2 regions of the Neobacillus sp. S1115 genome follow, and region 2 is predicted to be linked to the other one. Evidence: a T-box and tRNA genes for the amino acid it is inferred to sense, from the RefSeq annotation. Region 2 holds a T-box; the other holds one or more tRNA genes.
The links. A T-box is a leader RNA that pairs with one kind of tRNA and senses whether it is charged. The one in region 2 lies ahead of serS (serine--tRNA ligase), so its partner is inferred to be a tRNA-Ser.
Positions count from the first base shown of each region.

Region 1: it has a tRNA-Ser gene. The T-box ahead of serS (serine--tRNA ligase) is inferred to sense a tRNA for this amino acid. The anticodon was not compared.

Region 1 is NZ_AP038275.1:4,312,247-4,316,670, reverse strand. Features, by position in the region: gene ACZ5B7_RS20905 (DNA ligase D) at 1-1,088, opposite strand, end outside; gene ku (non-homologous end joining protein Ku) at 1,216-2,052, shown strand; gene ACZ5B7_RS20895 (DUF6509 family protein) at 2,191-2,478, opposite strand; tRNA gene ACZ5B7_RS20890 (tRNA-Ser) at 2,578-2,669, opposite strand; tRNA gene ACZ5B7_RS20885 (tRNA-Gly) at 2,678-2,751, opposite strand; gene ACZ5B7_RS20880 (DeoR/GlpR family DNA-binding transcription regulator) at 2,964-3,713, shown strand; gene pfkB (1-phosphofructokinase) at 3,710-4,424, shown strand, end outside.
Region 2 is NZ_AP038275.1:18,305-22,728, reverse strand. Features, by position in the region: gene ACZ5B7_RS00100 (deoxynucleoside kinase) at 1-239, shown strand, start outside; tRNA gene ACZ5B7_RS00095 (tRNA-Ser) at 338-430, opposite strand; gene serS (serine--tRNA ligase) at 530-1,807, opposite strand; T-box leader at 1,864-2,086, opposite strand; gene pdxT (pyridoxal 5'-phosphate synthase glutaminase subunit PdxT) at 2,143-2,736, opposite strand; gene pdxS (pyridoxal 5'-phosphate synthase lyase subunit PdxS) at 2,738-3,619, opposite strand; gene ACZ5B7_RS00075 (D-alanyl-D-alanine carboxypeptidase family protein) at 3,788-4,424, opposite strand, start outside.

The DNA of each region.
Region 1 (4,424 bases), 2.0 Mb from region 2:
AGTAAGCGATTTTTTAAAAATGGCAGCATATATGGGGAAATTTCCCTTAAATACAAAATATAATCAGCTTTCCTGATATTGAACTTGTCCCACAGCGGCTTATCAGGATGAGTGATTTCAAGGTCTTCAGGTAGATTTTTTTGCTGAAAAATAAATTTATCATAGGTGCAGTCCTCTGGTACCAAATCAAATCTGAAATGGTCAAAATGAGGCTCGCGAAGCTGGTTTTCATAAAGCTCCAAATATTTCACTTCCAGGCAGATGGCCGGCTCTACAAAAATAAATTGGGTATCCTCTTTGACCATATTTTGTTTTAAGATTTGCCCAAGGGCCTGTTTTTCATCCGGTTTAAAGCCGAACAAAACTTGTCCTACCCCGAAAATGGAGTCATCCTTATATACCCCCACATAAAAATAGCCATTTGTTTTATCATAGGAGGTGACAAAGCAGCTGACATATTTCCAATTCTTATACTTTAGCCATTGTAAAGACCGCTTTCCTTCCTCCCAAATACTTGAGGCGTGTTTAGCTACAATCCCTTCACCGTCGTATAGCACCACTTTTTCCCATATTTCATAAAAATCCTCATAGGCCAAAACAGGCTGCAGAAGCTGCTTATTATATGGGTCAGCATTTAATTCCAGTCCTGTTTTTTTAAATAATCTGTTCAGTTCTTCTTTTCTTTTTAAAAATTCAAGGCCATACATCGGCTTCCCATTTTGGACTAATAAATCAAAAATCATCAAGCGGCAGGGGGAATTTTTGGCTTGCTCACCTATTTTTTTCGCTGCTTTTAAGCGGCCGCGTATTTGAATGGCTGAAAAATTAGCTTTATAGGGATTTTCAAGGAAAACAAGTTCACTATCGAGTCGAAGCGGCAGAAATGGTTTAAATTCATTTTCATGCTGTAATAAAAAATCCTCTATTTCCGGAAATTGTGGTAATAGGGATTTCCCATTTCGGCTTGTCAATTGGATCCCGTTTGAATCCCAATCCAGTATGGCTCGAAATCCATCATATTTTACTTCGAAGAGCCAGTCTTTCTGAACAGGCTGATCAAAAGTCAGCGTGGGGAGCATCGGTTTCATGGAAAATGCCCTTTCTTTTTTCATTATATTGGCTGAAAAACAAGCCTTTCATCCATTTCCATTTGTTTTTAGGAATGTTAGCTCAAAGAGATCAAAAACTAATAACAAAAAGATTGGAGAAACGTTTATGCATACAATGTGGAAAGGCAGTATCAGCTTCGGGCTTGTTAACATTCCCATCAAGCTTCATACGGCAACTGAAGATAAGGATATCAAGCTGCGTACACTGCATAAGAAATGTCACGCCCCGATTAAATATGAAAAAGTTTGTACTGTTTGTGAAGAAGAGGTTAAACCAGAAGAGATTGTAAGGGCTTATGAATATACGAAAGGAAAATTTGTTGTTCTTGATGAGGAAGATCTAGAAAAACTGCGGAAGGAAAATGAAGAAAAGGCTGTTGAAATTATTGACTTTGTCAAAATTGAAGAAATTGACCCAATTTACTTTGAGAGAAGTTATTATATGTCACCAAATGAGGGAGGAGGTAAGGCCTATTCACTTTTGCGAAAGGCATTAGAGGAATCCCAAAAGGTAGGGATAGCTAAAATTGTGATAAGATCGAAGGAACAGCTTGCGGTTATTCGCGTCTATGAGAACACCTTAGTCATGGAAACCATTCATTTTCCAGATGAAGTTCGTAAGGCTGCGGATGTTCCGAATGTGCCTTCAGAAGATAAGGTAACGAAAAAGGAATTGGATACAGCTATTTTGCTTATTGACCAATTAACATCCGTATTTGAGCCGGAAAAATACACAGATGAATATCGAACTGCCTTGCTGGAATTAATTGAATCAAAACGACAAGGAAAAGACACAGTAACCGCCGCAACGAAGGAAGTTGCGACGAATGTAACTGATTTAATGGCGGCCCTTCAGGCCTCAATTGATCGCACCAAGCCGAAAAAGACTGCTGCAGCTCCTCCAAGAAAGAAGACAGCGACAAAAATCAAAAAAGAAGCGTAGCAAGAACAAAAGCGCAAGCGCCCTGGTCAGCGGCGTATGGCCTGGAGCTGGACATGTCTATTCTGATAAAAAGTTATCGCAAAGACTTAATTTATAATTTCCTAGAACAAAAGGAAAAGCAGGGGAAGTCCCCTGCTTTTAATCTTCTCTAATTATGCTCTGGCAGTAGTCAAAAACTAATTGCTCTTCATCCTCTTCAAGAGCAAAATCAAATACTTTATCGCTCCCTTTTTCAAAAAAGTGATAATTGGAGATTTTTGATCCGTTCTCGTCCACTACAAAAAGGACCCTTAACCCAACACCGTTATCAGAAAAAAGTTCATCCTCTTCATCTATATCAAGGTCAAGAAAAATCTCGTAACGGTCCCCCGATAATAAACCAAATGGATCTTCCAATTTTTCTAATGTATGACCCGTAATATTCAACTATATCATCCTTTGCATAAATTATTGACTTTATTATTATGACATATTTTGTTTCAATAAGAAAACGCCAGAAATCTCTGGCGTTTTTAGTCCTATGTATGGCGGAGAAGGTGAGATTCGAACTCACGCAACGGTTGCCCGTCCTAACGCATTTCGAGTGCGCCCCCTTATAACCACTTGGGTACTCCTCCAACTCATTTGGAGCGGGTGAGGGGAATCGAACCCCCGCCGTCAGCTTGGGAAGCTGAAATTCTACCATTAAACCACACCCGCATAATTAAAGACAAGATCATTATAGCATAATACTAATAAGAGTGGTAGAAAAAAATTTAATGAATGCAAAAATATGAACGGTTTTGGAAGGGTTTTTTATTTTTTACTAAAAATCAGTCAAAAACTTGGATGTTTTTGACTGAAAACGATTGATTTTTGCAATCGGTTACAGTATTATATAAACATAACAATAAAAAATAGGTGGTGATGACTTGTTAACTCCTGAACGTCATCGGCTTATTCTACAATTATTAAAGGAAAAGGGTATTATTAAAATCCAGGAAATTATGGAGCTAACGTGTTCCTCCGAATCAACGATCCGCAGGGACTTGTCTCAACTTGAGGAACAAAAGTTTTTAAAAAGAATCCATGGTGGTGCATCAAGGCTGCAGGGAAAACTCCAGGAGCCTAGCATGATAGAGAAATCCTCCAAAAACCTTCATGAAAAACAGTTGATTGCAAAATATGCGGCTGGTTTAGTGGAAGAAGGGGATTGCATTTATTTAGATGCAGGGTCAACTATTTTTGAAATGATTGATAGCCTGCCAAACGATATTGTCGTGGTAACAAATGGTTTTATGCATTTACCGGGGTTATTAAATAAAGGTATTTCTACTTTCTTAATTGGCGGATTTGCAAAACAAAAAACAAATGCATTAATTGGCCGGGGGGCCCTGGAAAGCCTTGAGTTTTACCGTTTTGACAAATGCTTTATGGGTGTAAATGGCATTCATCCTCAATTCGGCTTTACCACCCCAGACCAAGAAGAAGCAATGGTAAAGCAAAAAGCGGTTTTCTTATCAAGGGAGGCTTTTGTACTGGCAGACAGTACTAAGTTTTCGGAAATATCATTTGCCAAAATTGCCGATATTCATGAAGCCTCGATTATTACAAATGAACTAGAAGAAGAAATTGGACATCAATATTTAAATAGAACCACAATAAAGGTCGTGACAGCATGATTTACACATTAACGTTAAACCCTTCGGTTGACTATATTGTGAAACTTGATAGCTTTCAGTTGGGAGAATTACATCGAACTGAGAGCGAAGCAAAATTTCCCGGAGGAAAGGGAATTAATGTTTCCAGAGTTTTAAAGCAAATGGAAACGAACAGTAAAGCGCTTGGTTTTATCGGAGGCTTTACTGGAGCATATATTGAGCAATTTCTTGAAAAAGAAAATATAGAAACAGATTTTGTGAAGGTCGTAGAGGACTCTAGGATTAATATAAAGCTTAAAACAGGCCAGGAAACAGAAATTAATGCAAAAGGACCGGATATATCAGAGACTGCTTTCGGCTTGCTGAAGGATAAAATTTGCCAACTAAATGCGAACGATTTATTAGTCTTGGCGGGAAGTATACCAGGCTCATTGCCAAAAACTACTTATGAAGAGCTAGTTAAAATTAGTAAAGAAACTGGAGCGCAATTTGTTGTTGATGCGGAAAGGGACTTATTGAAAAATGTCCTAAAATTTAAGCCGTTTTTAATTAAACCAAACCATCATGAGCTAGGAGAACTGTTTGATACCGTAATATCAAGCCCTGAGGAAGTCATCCCGTTTGGGAAAAAGCTTGTCTCGATGGGAGCTGAAAATGTCATTGTTTCACTGGCTGATCAAGGAGCGGTATTCATTAATAAGGATAGTACGCTGCTCGCTAATGTTCCAAAAG
Region 2 (4,424 bases):
GGATTATGGCCCGCGGCCGCAGCTTTGAAATTAACCCGGAACTGAAGGAATATTATTTCGAGGTTTGGAAGGGCTATGATGAATGGGTCATGGAGCGCTATAATGCCAGTGAGGTTTTGGTCATTGATATGGACACAACCGATGTGGTGAATAGTGAAGCTGACGCCAAACGAGTATGCCAAGAAGTAGAAGACAAGCTAAAGGAAATTTTATATATAACAAAAGCACATATTGGGTAATCCCTGATATGTGCTTTTTTCTTTAAAAATAAAAAATCCGTTACAAAGGATTGTAACGAATTTTTATCTCCAGTTTTTATGCGCGTTTTTTCTTGTGATGGCGGAGGAAGAGGGATTCGAACCCCCGCGCGGTTTAACCCGCCTGTCGGTTTTCAAGACCGATCCCTTCAGCCGGACTTGGGTATTCCTCCGTGACAACAGAAGTTAATTTATCATATATTTAACCCTGTGTCAACATTATTAATATGCCATTAAAAAAGGCGCTATTCAACTTGGTTATACATTGTTTATTACGGCTTTATGACGTCGCGGCCACCCATATATGGACGCAGCACAGCTGGAATTACGACACTGCCGTCATCCTGCTGGTAGTTTTCCAGAATAGCTGCAACCGTACGGCCGATCGCGAGGCCAGACCCATTAAGTGTATGCACATGCTCCGGTTTTGCCTTAGGGTCGCGGCGGAAGCGGATGTTAGCCCGTCTTGCCTGGAACGCCTCAAAATTACTGCAAGAAGAAATTTCACGGTAAGTTCCATAGCTCGGGATCCACACTTCAATGTCGTACTTTTTTGCCGCTGTAAAGCCAAGGTCGCCCGTACACATGCTTAACACACGGTATGGCAATTCCAGTAATTGAAGAACCTTTTCGGCATCAGCAGTCAGTTTCTCCAGCTCTTGATAAGAGTCCTCAGGCTTTACAAACTTCACAAGCTCAACCTTATTGAATTGATGCTGGCGGATCAAGCCTCTTGTGTCACGCCCTGCAGAACCAGCTTCAGAACGGAAGCAAGCGCTGTAGGCTGCAAAGCGGATTGGAAGCTCTTCGCCGCTTAAAATTTCATCGCGGTAATAATTAGTAACCGGCACCTCTGCGGTCGGTATTAGGAAGTAGTCCTCGTTTTCAATTAAAAAGGCATCCTCTTCAAACTTTGGCAGCTGGCCTGTTCCAATCATGCTGGTGCGATTCACCATATATGGAGGCAGTATCTCTGTGTAACCATGCTCATCGACATGGAGGTCAAGCATGAAGCTTATTAACGCACGCTCAAGGCGGGCACCAAGACCTTTATAAAAAACAAAGCGGCTGCCGGTCACCTTTCCTGCTCGTTCAAAATCAAGAATTCCCAAATGGTCAGCTACATCCCAATGTGGTTTCGCCTCAAAGCCGAACTCGCGGACCTGGCCCCATTTGCGGATTTCTACGTTATCGTCTTCTGTCTCGCCAATAGGCACAGTTTCATGGGGAATATTTGGAATGCTAAGCAATAATAGTTCTAATGTCTCCTCAACGCCTCTTAGTTCATCGTCGAGTTCCTTGATGTGGTCGCCAACCTCACGCATTTCCTTGATAAGGTGATCGGCATCCTGCTTCTCACGTTTTAATACTGCAACTTGCTGAGAAACTTCATTCCGCTTGGATTTCAGTTTTTCCGCTTCGACAATTAATTCGCGTCGTTTAACGTCTAAATCTTCAAATCGGCCTAAGTCTGTTAAATCTTCACCGCGATGCTGCAGTTTTTCTTTAACTTCGGCAAAATTGGCTCTTAAATACTTCAAATCCAACATGCTTAAACACTCCTTTATTATTTATCCGAGGGCAAACAAAAAACTCCCGCCCCTAAAACAGGGACGAGAGTTAACCCGCGATACCACCCTGGTTGACAGACGAATCTGTCCACCTTAAAAATGTAACGGTTTTTCACCGAGAGTCCTTACTAGCCTCGTGATGAGGTGTTCCGCACTCTACTCGAGGAGGGATTCACAAGTCTTATTCACCGGTTCACACCAGCCACCGGCTCTCTTTAGAATAAATCTCTTGTTACTAGTTCCTCTCATTGCTTTTGCATATTTCTAATTTGTATAACTTAGAGTACTATATTTATTTGCCAAAAGCAACCAATCTATACAGGCTGTTTTTGATTTTTTGCTTCTTTTACCATCTCAACAAAGTAAGCTGTAAGACGATGGTCATCCGTTAGTTCTGGATGAAACGAACAGCCTAAAAATTGCCCTTCACGAGCTAAAACAATGCGGCCATCATGCTTCGAAAGAATCTCGACCTCTTCGCCTGCCTCTACGATATGCGGGGCCCGGATAAAGACTGCTGGGAAGTCACCCGCGACATCTTTCACAGCGAGGTCAGCCTCGAAGCTATCCACCTGGCGTCCGAAGGAGTTGCGTTCAACCGTAACGTCCATCACACCTAGGTGAGGCTCACTGTATCCGACGATGTTTTTTGCCAAAAGAATAAGGCCTGCACAGGTACCGAACATCGGTTTACCTTCCCGGGCAAATTCCTTTAAGGAATCCATAAAATCATATTTATCGATCAGGCGGCGCATTGTCGTGCTTTCTCCACCAGGGAGAATAAGGCCATCAACGTCTTTTACTTCCTCTTTGTGTTTAATGGCAACGGCTTCGACACCACAAGCTTCTAATGATTGAATATGCTCACGAACTGCTCCTTGTAATGCGAGAACGCCAATTTTAATCATTTTACCATCCACGCTCCTGCATGCGAGCTTCAGGGGCTAATGAAGAAATTTCGATACCCTTCATTGGAGTTCCAAGATCCTTTGAAAGTTCAGCAATCAATTTATAGTCTTGGTAATGAGTTGTTGCTTCGACAATCGCTCTTGCAAATTTCGCAGGGTTTTCTGATTTAAAGATACCAGAGCCAACGAATACACCGTCTGAACCTAATTGCATCATTAACGCTGCATCAGCAGGTGTTGCAACACCACCAGCAGCAAAGTTAACAACAGGAAGGCGGCCATTGCGCTTAATTTCAAGCAATAATTCAAATGGTGCACCTAATAGCTTTGCTTCTGTCATAAGTTCATCTTCGTTCATGCTTACAACCTTGCGAATCTGTGCGTTAACCTTGCGGATATGGCGGACAGCTTCTACGATGTTGCCAGTTCCCGGTTCGCCTTTTGTACGAAGCATAGATGCTCCTTCGCCAATACGTCGGGCAGCCTCGCCCAAGTCACGGCAGCCGCATACAAATGGAACAGTAAAGTCACTCTTTAATAGGTGAAACTCTTCATCAGCAGGTGTTAATACTTCACTTTCATCGATATAGTCTACACCAAGTGCTTCAAGTACACGTGCTTCCACAATATGGCCGATACGAGCCTTAGCCATAACAGGGATTGAAACAGCGTTAAGAACCTCTTCGACAATTCGAGGATCTGCCATTCTAGCAACGCCGCCAGCTGCACGAATATCAGAAGGTACGCGCTCTAGCGCCATTACCGCTACTGCGCCTGCTTCCTCAGCAATTTTTGCCTGTTCTGCATTAACAACGTCCATGATGACGCCGCCTTTTTGCATTTCTGCCATCCCACGTTTTACCCGATCCGTACCTGTTTTCATTTGTAAATCCCCCTTGTTTTTCCACGTTAAAAACGTTGATTATTTAGAAAATTCCTATTAATTCGATTCGAATTATTTATTCCATAAAATCATTAAAGCAACAAAAAAGGATTCCTGTCAAGACAAGAATCCTTTCCAACATTTTACTTATAGGTTCTTTAGAGCTAATTAGAACCAGCCTTTAACAGTGGAGGAGATGCCTCCCCAGACATCACCGAAAAATCCTCCGATGCCCCGCATCATTAGGACAAACCAATTTGCTTTCTCAACATCTTGGGCTGCAATGACATCTACTTGTAATTTGCTTTTGCCTTCCTCAGTTAAAAAGTTGACCTTATCGCTGTTTTTAGGCTCTATTGTTAAATAGCCGACCTTATCACCTTTTTTGATTGGTGCTGTTAGTTCACCTTTTTTGTTAATTTTATTTTTATCTAATACCAGTACCGGTTTATAATTTTCCTTTTCGCCATTTTCAATGACCATATTGATGGCTGACTTTGTATAAACTTTTACCTGGTCATTCTTCCCCTTAATAACAGGTATCGTTTTATGGCCCTTTACCTGATAATGCTTTGGTACAATAGTTTCTTTTGTTGTATTGGCAAATGCATAGTCAAACATTTTCTTAGTCTCATCGAAGCGAGCCTTATAGTCCCCTTTGCCGCTCGCATCTTTAGCATTTTGCACAACTGTGATAAACCGTTTGCCATCACGGCTGGCAGTACCGGTAAAACAGTAGCCGGCAAAATCGGTGGTACCCGTCTTAAGTCCGTCGACACCTTTATATCCATAATCCAAAGAAGGA